2 linked regions of the Minwuia thermotolerans genome follow. The protein of the gene in region 1 interacts with the protein of each later gene in a pairwise test. Links are inferred from orthologs where the notes say so. Each region holds a gene or a part of one and is shown on either strand. Other genes may lie near its edges.

Region 1 (6,472 bases):
GGCCAGCAGGTCGCAGCCCAGCTCCGCGGCGCGCAGCGCGGCGGCCGTATCGGTGGTGAAGAAGGGATTGCCGGTGCCCGCCGTCGAGATCACGACGCTGCCGGCCGCGAGCGCGGCGGCCGCATCGCGTCTGGTGTAGGCGGCGCAAACGGTAGGCATCGGAATCGCCGACATCGCCACCGCCGGCGCGCCCCGGCGCTCCAGCGCATCGGCCAGGGCCAGACCGTTCATCACCGTGGCCAGCATGCCCATCTGGTCGGCGCTGGCGCGGTCCATGCCCTTGGCGGCGGTGCGCACGCCCCGGAACAGGTTGCCGCCGCCGACGACGACCGCGACGTCCACACCAAGACCGCGGACCTCGGCGATGTCGCCGGCGATCCTGTCAAGCGCGGCGAAGTCGATGCCGAACGCGCCCTCGCCCATCAGGGCCTCTCCCGAGCACTTCAGAAGAACCCGACGCCATGGAGACGCGTCCGTCATCGCAGCACCGCCCCCGCCGGAATCAGCTCGCGGTGGCCGCGGCCACCTCGGCGGCGAAGTCGCTTTCCTCGCGCTCGATCCCCTCGCCCAGGGCGAAGCGGATGAAGGCCTTGACGGCGATCGGCGCGCCGACATCGGCCTCCGCCGCCTTCAGGGCCTTGCCGACGGTGTTGTCGGGGTCGATCACGTAGGTCTGCTCCAGCAGCACGACTTCCTGGTAGAACTTGCGGATCCGGCCCTCGATCATCTTCTCGACGATCTCCGCGGGCTTGCCGGAGGCCAGGGCCTGCTCGCGCAGCACCGAGCGCTCCCGCTCGACGATGTCCTGGTCCATGTCCGCCGGCGAGACCGACTGCGGGTTCGCGGCGGCGACATGCATCGCCACCTGGCGGCCGAGTTCGTCCAGCTTCGCGGCGTCGCCGGTCGATTCCAGCGCCACCAGAACGCCGATCTTGCCGAGGCCCGGCGCCACGGCATTGTGGACGTAGCTGGAGACAACGCCGTTCTCGACCTTCAGTGCGGCCGTGCGGCGCAGGCTCATGTTCTCGCCGATGGTGGCGATGGCGTTGGTCAGCTCTTCCTCGACGGTGCGGCCGGTGCCCGGAAAGTCCGCGCCAAGCACGGCCTGCAGATCGCCGTCCTTCGCCCGCGCGATAACGGTGATCTCATTGACCAGCGCCTGGAACCTGTCGTTGCGGGCGACGAAGTCGGTTTCCGAATTCAGTTCGACGATCGCGCCTTCATTGCCTTCGGTGGCCACGCCGACCAGGCCCTCGGCCGCGGTGCGGCCGGCCTTCTTGGCGGCGGCGGCAAGCCCCTTCTTGCGCAGCCAGTCGACCGCCGCCTCCAGATCGCCGTCGGTCTCCTGCAACGCCTTCTTGCAGTCCATCATTCCGCCGCCGGTCTTCTCACGCAGTTCCTTGACCAGCGATGCCGTGATCTGAGCCATTGTTCAGCCCTTTCCTTGATTTTCTGTCCGCTTGAACCGCGGCGCCAACGCCGCTCCCGCAGGAGATTGCGGCTCAGGCTTCCTTCGATTTCTCGACAAGGTTCTCCGCGCCTTCCTCGCCCTCCTTGGGCGCCGGCGTCTCGGGTTCGTCGGCGGCCGGGACCTCGCCCGCAGGCCTGTCGCCCGTGGTCTCGTCGGCGCCGCCCTCGATCTCGTGGCCCGTGCCCTCGCCTGCCTCGCTCGCGCCGGTCTCCTCGACAGGGATGTCGACAATCGGATTCTCGAGCTCGCCGACATCCTCGTCGCCCGCGCTCATCTCCGCCTGGATGCCGTCGAGCACGGCCTGGCTGAACAGCTCGCAGTAGAGGTTGATGGCGCGCAGGGCGTCGTCATTGGCCGGCACGGGGTAGTCGATGAAGGTGGGATCGGCGTTGGTGTCGCAGATGCCGATCACCGGGATGCCCAGCTTGCGGGCCTCGGCCACGGCGATCTTCTCCTTGCCCGTGTCGATGACGACCATGACGTCGGGCAGGCCGCCCATTTCCTTGATGCCGCCCAGCGCACGGTCGAGCTTGTCGCGTTCGCGGGTAAGCTGCAGCAGCTCCTTCTTGGTCAGACCGGTCTCGGTCTGCACCAGCAGCTCTTCCAGTTCGCGCAGGCGGCGGATGGAATGGGAGATGGTCTTCCAGTTGGTCAGCGTGCCGCCCAGCCAGCGATGATTGACGTAGAACTGCGCGCAACGTCCGGCGGCGTCGGCCACAGCCTGGGAGGCCTGACGCTTGGTGCCGACGAACAGGACGCGGCCGCCGCCGGCGACGATGTCGCGCATGGTCTTCAGCGCCTGGTGCAGCATCGGATGGGTCTGCGACAGGTCGATGATGTGCACGCCATTGCGCGAACCGAAGATGTAGGGATCCATCCTCGGGTTCCAGCGGTGGGTCTGATGGCCGAAGTGAACGCCCGCTTCGAGAAGCTGGCGCAGCGAGAAATCAGGCAATGCCATGGCCTGTGTGCTCCTTTTGATCCGGTTTCGCCTCCGCGGGTGTGGTCCGGATCGTTCCCGGACACCGGAAGGGACGGCGGGGCTTTCTGTCCGCACGCCCTGAACCCGCGTGTGTGATCGCGGCGGGTCATACGCTGCCGGGCCGGCAAATGCAAGCTGCGCGGGCGAGAAACTGCGTCTCAGATTTCGCGGACGTCGACCACGCCCGGCATCGATTTCAGGGACTGGCGGACGGCGCGGTCGATACGGAAGCCGTCGGGGACTTCCAGCTCCAGTTCCCGCGTCCGGTCCTGTGGCCGCATCACGAGCCGGATCAGGCCCTTGCCCGGCCCCGCCCGATCCAGCGTGGCGCGGATCGGCGGCAGTGCCGAGCTGTCGGCGATGACGATGCGCGCCCCCGCCTCCGCGTCGGCGACATAGCCGTCCAGGTCCGCCATCTTGTTCAGCGCCAGGGTGGGTTCGTCCCGGTCGCGCAGGATGTCGACATAGAAGACGGCGTTGCGCCCCGCCTCCATCTCGTCGCGGTGACGGTTCAGCGCCTCCGAAAAGCAGAGAATCTCGCATTCGCCGCTGGGATCGGAGAAGCCGATGAAGGCGAAGGCCTTGCCCTTGGCGTTGCGGCGGATCTGCACCGCCGAGATCGTGCCGGCCAGGGCGATGTTGGTCTTCTGCGTCTCGCCCAGTATCGCCGGCAGTTCATCGATGCGGGAGACTCCCTTCTGCGCCAGCTTCTGCTGGTAGTCGTCCAGCGGATGGCCCGAAAGGTAGAAGCCGATCGCGCCCCGCTCCTCGGCAAGCCGCTCCAGGTCGTCGAAGGGCTCGACCGCCGGCAGCGGCGGCCGATCCGCATTGCCGCCGCCCCCGCCGCCGCCAAAAAGCCCCATCTGGCCACTGGCGCGGTCTTCCGCCTGCTGCTGGGCGTAGCGCGCGAGGATATCCACGGACGCCAGCACCCGGCGGCGGTTCGGGTCCAACTCGTCGAGCGCGCCGGCGCGGGCGAGATTCTCGGTCTGGCGCTTGTTCAGCGCCGAGCCGGCGGTACGCACGGCGAAGTCGAACAGGTCCCTGAACGGCCCGTCCTTGCGCCGTGCGGCGACGATGGCGCCCATGGCGTCGCGCCCGACATTCTTGATCGCCGCCAGGGCGTAGCGGATACCGGCGACAGTCAGGTCGCGGTTGCGCTCGACCGCGAACGCGACCTCCGAGTGGTTCGCCGCAGGCGGCAGCAGCGGGATCTTCAGACGCTTCATCTCGCGTTTGAAGACGTCCAGCTTGTCGGTGTTGCCCATGTCCAGGGTCATCGACGCGGCCAGGAACTCGGCCGGATAGTTCGCCTTCAGCCAGGCTGTCTGCCAGGCGATCAGGGCGTAGGCCGCGGCATGGGACTTGTTGAAACCATAGCCGGCGAACTTCTCGATCAGCTCGAAGATCTGGCCCGCCTTCCCGGCCGTGACGCCGTTCTCCGCCGCGCCCTCGACGAAGCGTTCCCGCTGGGCGTCCATCTCGGCCTTGATCTTCTTGCCCATGGCCCGGCGCAGCAGATCCGCTTCGCCCAGGCTGTAGCCCGAGAGCACCTGCGCCATCTGCATCACCTGCTCCTGATAGACCGGGATGCCGTAGGTCTCGGCCAGGATCGGCTCCAGCATCGGGTGCGGATAGCTGGCCGCCTCCCGGCCGTGCTTGGTGGAGATGTAGGTCGGGATATTGTCCATCGGACCCGGACGGTAGAGGGCGACGATGGCGATGATGTCCTCGAACTTGTCGGGCTTCATCTGCCGGAGCACATCCCGCATGCCCGAACTTTCCAGCTGGAACACGCCCACCGTCTCGCCGCGGCCCAGCATCTCGAAGGTCCGCTCGTCGGTTTCGGGGATGTCGGCCAGACAGAAGTCCGGCCGCCCGCCCTCGCGGACATGGGCGATGGCGCGGTCGAGGACGGTCAGCGTCTTCAGCCCCAGGAAGTCGAACTTCACCAGCCCCGCCGACTCCACGTACTTCATCGAGAACTGGGTGACGGGCATGTCGGACTTCGGATCGCGGTAGAGCGGCACGAGCTGTTCCAGCGGCCGGTCGCCGATGACGACGCCCGCGGCGTGGGTCGAGGCGTGGCGGTACAGCCCCTCCAGCTTCAGCGCCATGTCGACCAGGTACTGCACCGAGCCGTCGGAGTCGTATTCGTGGCGCAGCCTGGGCTCGCTCTCCAGCGCCTGGCCGAGCGTCACCGGATTGGCCGGGTTGGCCGGCACCAGCTTGGAGATGCGGTCGACCTGGCCATAGGGCATCTGCAGCACGCGGCCGACATCGCGGATGACCGCCCGGGCCTGCAGCTTTCCGAAGGTGATGATCTGCGCGACCTTGTCGTGGCCGTACTTGCCCTGGACGTACTCGATCACCTCGTCGCGCCGGTCCTGGCAGAAGTCGATGTCGAAGTCCGGCATGGACACGCGTTCGGGGTTGAGAAAACGCTCGAACAGAAGCCCGTAACGCAATGGATCCAGGTCGGTAATCGTCAGCGCGTAGGCGACCAGCGAGCCCGCGCCCGAACCACGGCCCGGGCCGACGGGTATCTCCTGCGCCTTGGCCCACTGGATGAAGTCGGCGACGATCAGGAAGTAGCCCGGAAAGCCCATGGAGATGATGATCCCCAGTTCCCGGTCCAGCCGCTCCCGATAAACGGCTTCGTCGGGCTCATGGCCCTGCTCGCGCATGAAGGCGAGCCGGTCGGCCAGTCCCGCCTCGGCCATGGCGCGAAGTTCGTCAGCCTCGGCCCGGCCGCCCTCGGTGGCGAAGCCCGGCAGGATCGGGTCGCGCTTCGGCGCCGCATAGCCGCAGCGCCGGGCGATCACCAGGGTATTGGCCGTCGCCTCGGGCAGGTCGGCGAACAGCGCCTTCATCTCCTCGGCCGACTTGAAACGGTGCTCCGGCGTCAGCCGCCGCCGCTCTTCCTGGCCCACATAGGCGCTTTCGGCGACGCAGATCAGCGCGTCGTGCGCCTCGTACATGTCCTTGTCGAGGAAATAGCAGTCATTGGTCGCCGCCAGCGGCAGGTCGAGATCGTAGGCGAGGTCGATCATGGGCTCCTCGACCCGGTCCTCCTCCGCCTCGCCGTGGCGCTGAAGTTCGACATAGAGCCGGTCGCCGAAACGGGCCTTCATCTCCGCCAGCCAGGCGCGTCCGCCGGCGGCGTCGCCGTCGGCCAGCATCCGTCCCAGCGGTCCTCCGGCGCCGCCGGTGAGCGCGATGAGCCCGTCCGCACGGCCCTCCATGGCGCCAAGCGGCAGATGCGTCGAGAACATGGGATCGGATTCGAGGAAGGCCGCGGAGACCAGGGCCATCAGGTTCATGTAGCCGGTCTCGTTCTGGACCAGCAGGACGACGGGCGCAAAGAGCGGCCGCTGCTGGCCCGCCGGCGCGCGGCTGTCCCAGCCGTACTGGACCGAAAGCTGGCAGCCGATGATCGGCTGCACCCCCGCCCCGGCCACCGCCGGGCAAAACTCCATGACGCCGAACAGGTTGTTGGTGTCGGTCACCGCCACCGCCGGCATGCCGGCCTTCGCCGCCGCCCCGGCAAGGTCGCCGAGCCGGATCGCGCCCTCGGCGAGCGAATAGGCGCTGTGCGTCCTCAGATGCACGAACTCCGCATGCGCCATGGCCGAACTCTCTCCGCTGCCGCCCGATCGGAACCCACGCGGCCGCGCCCCTTTGCCTTGCCGGAGAATCGGCCGCCGCGGTTCCATTGTCCCAGACCGCGGCGTCCACGTCCCTACCCGGCAGGCGTCATTCGTCCCCCGTTCGCAAGATTGCTGTGGACGAAGCTGTGGACGGAACCGCCGTCGCCGCGCCGCCCCTGTCCCGTCCCGCTTCCGCTCAGCCGATGCCGGACAGCGCGCCGAACATCTGCGTCCAGGCGGCCAGCACGCCCCAGATTCCCACCAGCGCGGCCAGCGCGCCCAGATCCCTCATCCATTCCATCATCGCCCCCTCCTGCTGCGTTGGAGACATATGTTCGTCAAATGTTCTCTTTATGTCAACACATGTTC
Region 2 (2,785 bases), on another replicon or contig:
GTGTCGATCAGGGCGGTCGCGATGATGGTCAGCGAGCCGCCTTCCTCGATATTGCGCGCGGCGCCGAAGAAGCGCTTCGGGCGCTGCAGGGCGTTGGCATCCACGCCGCCGGTCAGCACCTTGCCCGACGACGGCACCACGGTGTTGTAGGCGCGCGCCAGGCGGGTGATGGAGTCCAGCAGGATGACCACGTCGCGCTTGTGCTCGACCAGGCGCTTGGCCTTCTCGATCACCATTTCCGCGACCTGGACGTGGCGCGCCGCCGGCTCGTCGAAGGTCGACGAGATCACCTCGCCCTGCACGGAGCGGGACATGTCGGTGACTTCCTCGGGCCGTTCGTCGATCAGCAGCACGATCAGGTAGACGTCAGGGTGGTTGGATTCGATGGCGTGGGCGATGTTCTGCATCAGCACCGTCTTGCCCGTGCGCGGCGGCGCAACGATCAGCGCGCGCTGGCCCTTGCCGATCGGGGTGACCAGCTCGATCACCCGGTTGGAAAGATCCTTCTTGGTCGGATCCGCAAACTCCATGTGCAGCCGCTCGTCGGGATAGAGGGGCGTGAGATTGTCGAAGGCGACCTTGTGGCGGACCGCTTCCGGATCCTCGAAGTTGATCTTGGCGACCTTGAGCAGGGCGAAATAGCGCTCGCCGTCCTTGGGCGAGCGGATCTCGCCCTCGACCGTGTCGCCGGTCCTGAGCGAGAAGCGGCGGATCTGGTTGGGACTGACGTAGATGTCGTCGGAGCCGGGCAGATAGTTCGACTCCGCCGAGCGCAGGAATCCGAAACCGTCGGAGAGGGTTTCGAGCACGCCGACGCCGGTGATTTCCTCACCGTCCTCGGCAAGCTGCTTCAGGATCGCGAACTGCATGTCCTGCTTGCGCATGGTGGACGCGTTCTCGATCTCCAGCTCCTCGGCCATCTCGAGGAGTTCGGTGGGCGATTTCGCCTTCAATTCGCGTAGGTTCATGGGTACCGGTCGCAGGAATATGTGATTGAACAGGTGTCCGGACGGACGGACCGCTGAGGTTCCAGATCGTGTCGGCAGTTTCCGGATCAAGCGCCGGCCAGGGAATTGGCCGGTTCTGGAGTGAAGTCGCTTCAGCGGCTGTCCGTTGTTAATACACGGATCGGGCCGGGCCGCAAGATCGAATTCGCGGCGCGGCTCAGTTTTTCAGCCAGATCGCCGCGCTGACATGGCTCTCCAGAAAGGCGGCGTGGGCCGCGAGTTCGGCCTCGGTCGGCGCATGCGGCCTGGGCGCGCGGTAGCGCCGCGCCGGGCCCGCCGCGCCTTCGCCCTGGTCCTCGCCGAAGGTCAGGCCCGCCTGCTTGACCCCCACCAGGTGGTAGTAGACGTCCGCCAGCAGCCGGGAATCGATCAGCGCCCCGTGCAGCGTGCGGTCGGTGTTGTCGACCTCGAAACGCCGGCACAGCGCGTCGAGGCTGTTCGCCGCGCCCGGAAAGCGCTTGCGGGCGATGGCCAGGGTGTCGACCACCCGGTCCATCGGCAGGGGCTCGCGGCCGATCTTGGTCAGCTCCCAGTTCAGGAACTTCATGTCGAAGGCGGCGTTGTGAGCGACGATCGGGGCGCCGTCGACGAAGGCCAGGAATTCTTCGGCGATCTCGGCGAACTTCGGCTTGTCCGCCAGATCGGCGTCGGAGATGCCGTGCACGCGATAGGCGTCGTCGGTCATGGCGCGTTCGGGATTGACGTATTGCTGCCAGGTCCGCCCGGTCCAGACGCGGTCGACCAGTTCCAGACAGCCGATCTCGACGATGCGGTGGCCGTCATTCGGGTCCAGGCCCGTGGTTTCCGTGTCCAGGATGATCTCGCGCATCACCGTACTCTATATCTGGCAGGCGGTAGGGCCCAAGCCTACTACATCCACCCGCCCGATGCCATCACCGCGATTGCGCTTCGCGGCGCAGTTCGGCCACGAGCGCCTTCACCTGGGCGGTCGTTTCATCGTGCGTCACGGCGGTGTCGATGACGTGGTGCGCGCGCTCGCGCTTCTCGTGGTCGGGGGTCTGCCGGGCCAGGATCGCCTCGAACTTCGCCTCGGTCATGTTCGGCCGCGCCAGCACGCGCTCGCGCTGCTGATCTTCCCCGGCACTGACCACCACCACGGCGTCCATGCGCGCCTCGCCGCCGGTCTCGAACAGCAGGGGCACATCGACCACGACGATGTCGTGGCCCGCCGCCTCGCATTCGGCGAAGAAGCGCTGGCGGTGCTGGCCCACCAGCGGATGCACGATCTCCTCCAGATCGCGGATCGCCTCGTCGTCGGCGACGACGCGGTGGCTCAGCTTCTCGCGGTCGACCGCACCGTCGACCACGACGCCGGGAAAGCGTTCGCCGACGGGTTCCACCGCCGCGCCGCCGGGGCTGTAGAGTTCGTGCACCGCGGCGTCGGCATCCCAGACCGGCACGCCCTCGTCGCGGAACATCCCGGCGACGGTGGACTTGCCCATGCCGATGGAGCCGGTGAGACCGACCACGTAGACCATTCAGAGTACCTCCAGCAGATGTCGGCGCAGCGCCGCGTCGACCTCGGGGCGCACGCCGTAGAACGCTTCGAAGGCCGGCGCCGCCTGATGGAGCAGCATGCCCAGCCCGTCCACCGTCTTCAGCCCGCGCCCGCGCGCGGCCGCCAGCAGCGGCGTCTCCAGCGGGACATAGACGATGTCGTGGACCACCGCCTGCGCGGGCAGCGGGGTCAGGTCTATATCCAGCGCCGCCTGTCCGGTCATACCAAGGGATGTGGTGTTGACCAGAAGGGCCGTATC

What was found. The genes of interacting proteins can lie anywhere in the genome.
Region 2: the proteins of dnaE (region 1) and dnaQ interact in binary tests that used the Escherichia coli proteins (3 or more experiments, as listed by UniProt). The link is inferred for Minwuia thermotolerans from one-to-one orthologs.

What each region holds. Positions count from the first base shown.
Region 1 is NZ_PIGG01000031.1:163,960-170,431, forward strand. The notes cover bases 2,412-6,447. They hold dnaE (DNA polymerase III subunit alpha), read right to left. Parts: upstream 6,083-6,447; coding sequence 2,612-6,082; downstream 2,412-2,611. Other genes in these bases: rpsB (30S ribosomal protein S2), read right to left, coding at 2,412-2,432. Also shown: pyrH (UMP kinase), read right to left, coding at 1-480; tsf (translation elongation factor Ts), read right to left, coding at 503-1,429; more of rpsB, read right to left, coding at 1,503-2,411. UniProt on the Escherichia coli protein: DNA polymerase III is a complex, multichain enzyme responsible for most of the replicative synthesis in bacteria. This DNA polymerase also exhibits 3' to 5' exonuclease activity. The alpha chain is the DNA polymerase catalytic subunit.
Region 2 is NZ_PIGG01000015.1:131,973-134,757, reverse strand. It holds dnaQ (DNA polymerase III subunit epsilon), read right to left. Parts: upstream 1,837-2,785; coding sequence 1,165-1,836; downstream 1-1,164. Other genes in the region: CWC60_RS03800 (shikimate dehydrogenase), read right to left, coding at 2,507-2,785; coaE (dephospho-CoA kinase), read right to left, coding at 1,901-2,506; rho (transcription termination factor Rho), read right to left, coding at 1-968. UniProt on the Escherichia coli protein: DNA polymerase III is a complex, multichain enzyme responsible for most of the replicative synthesis in bacteria. The epsilon subunit contain the editing function and is a proofreading 3'-5' exonuclease.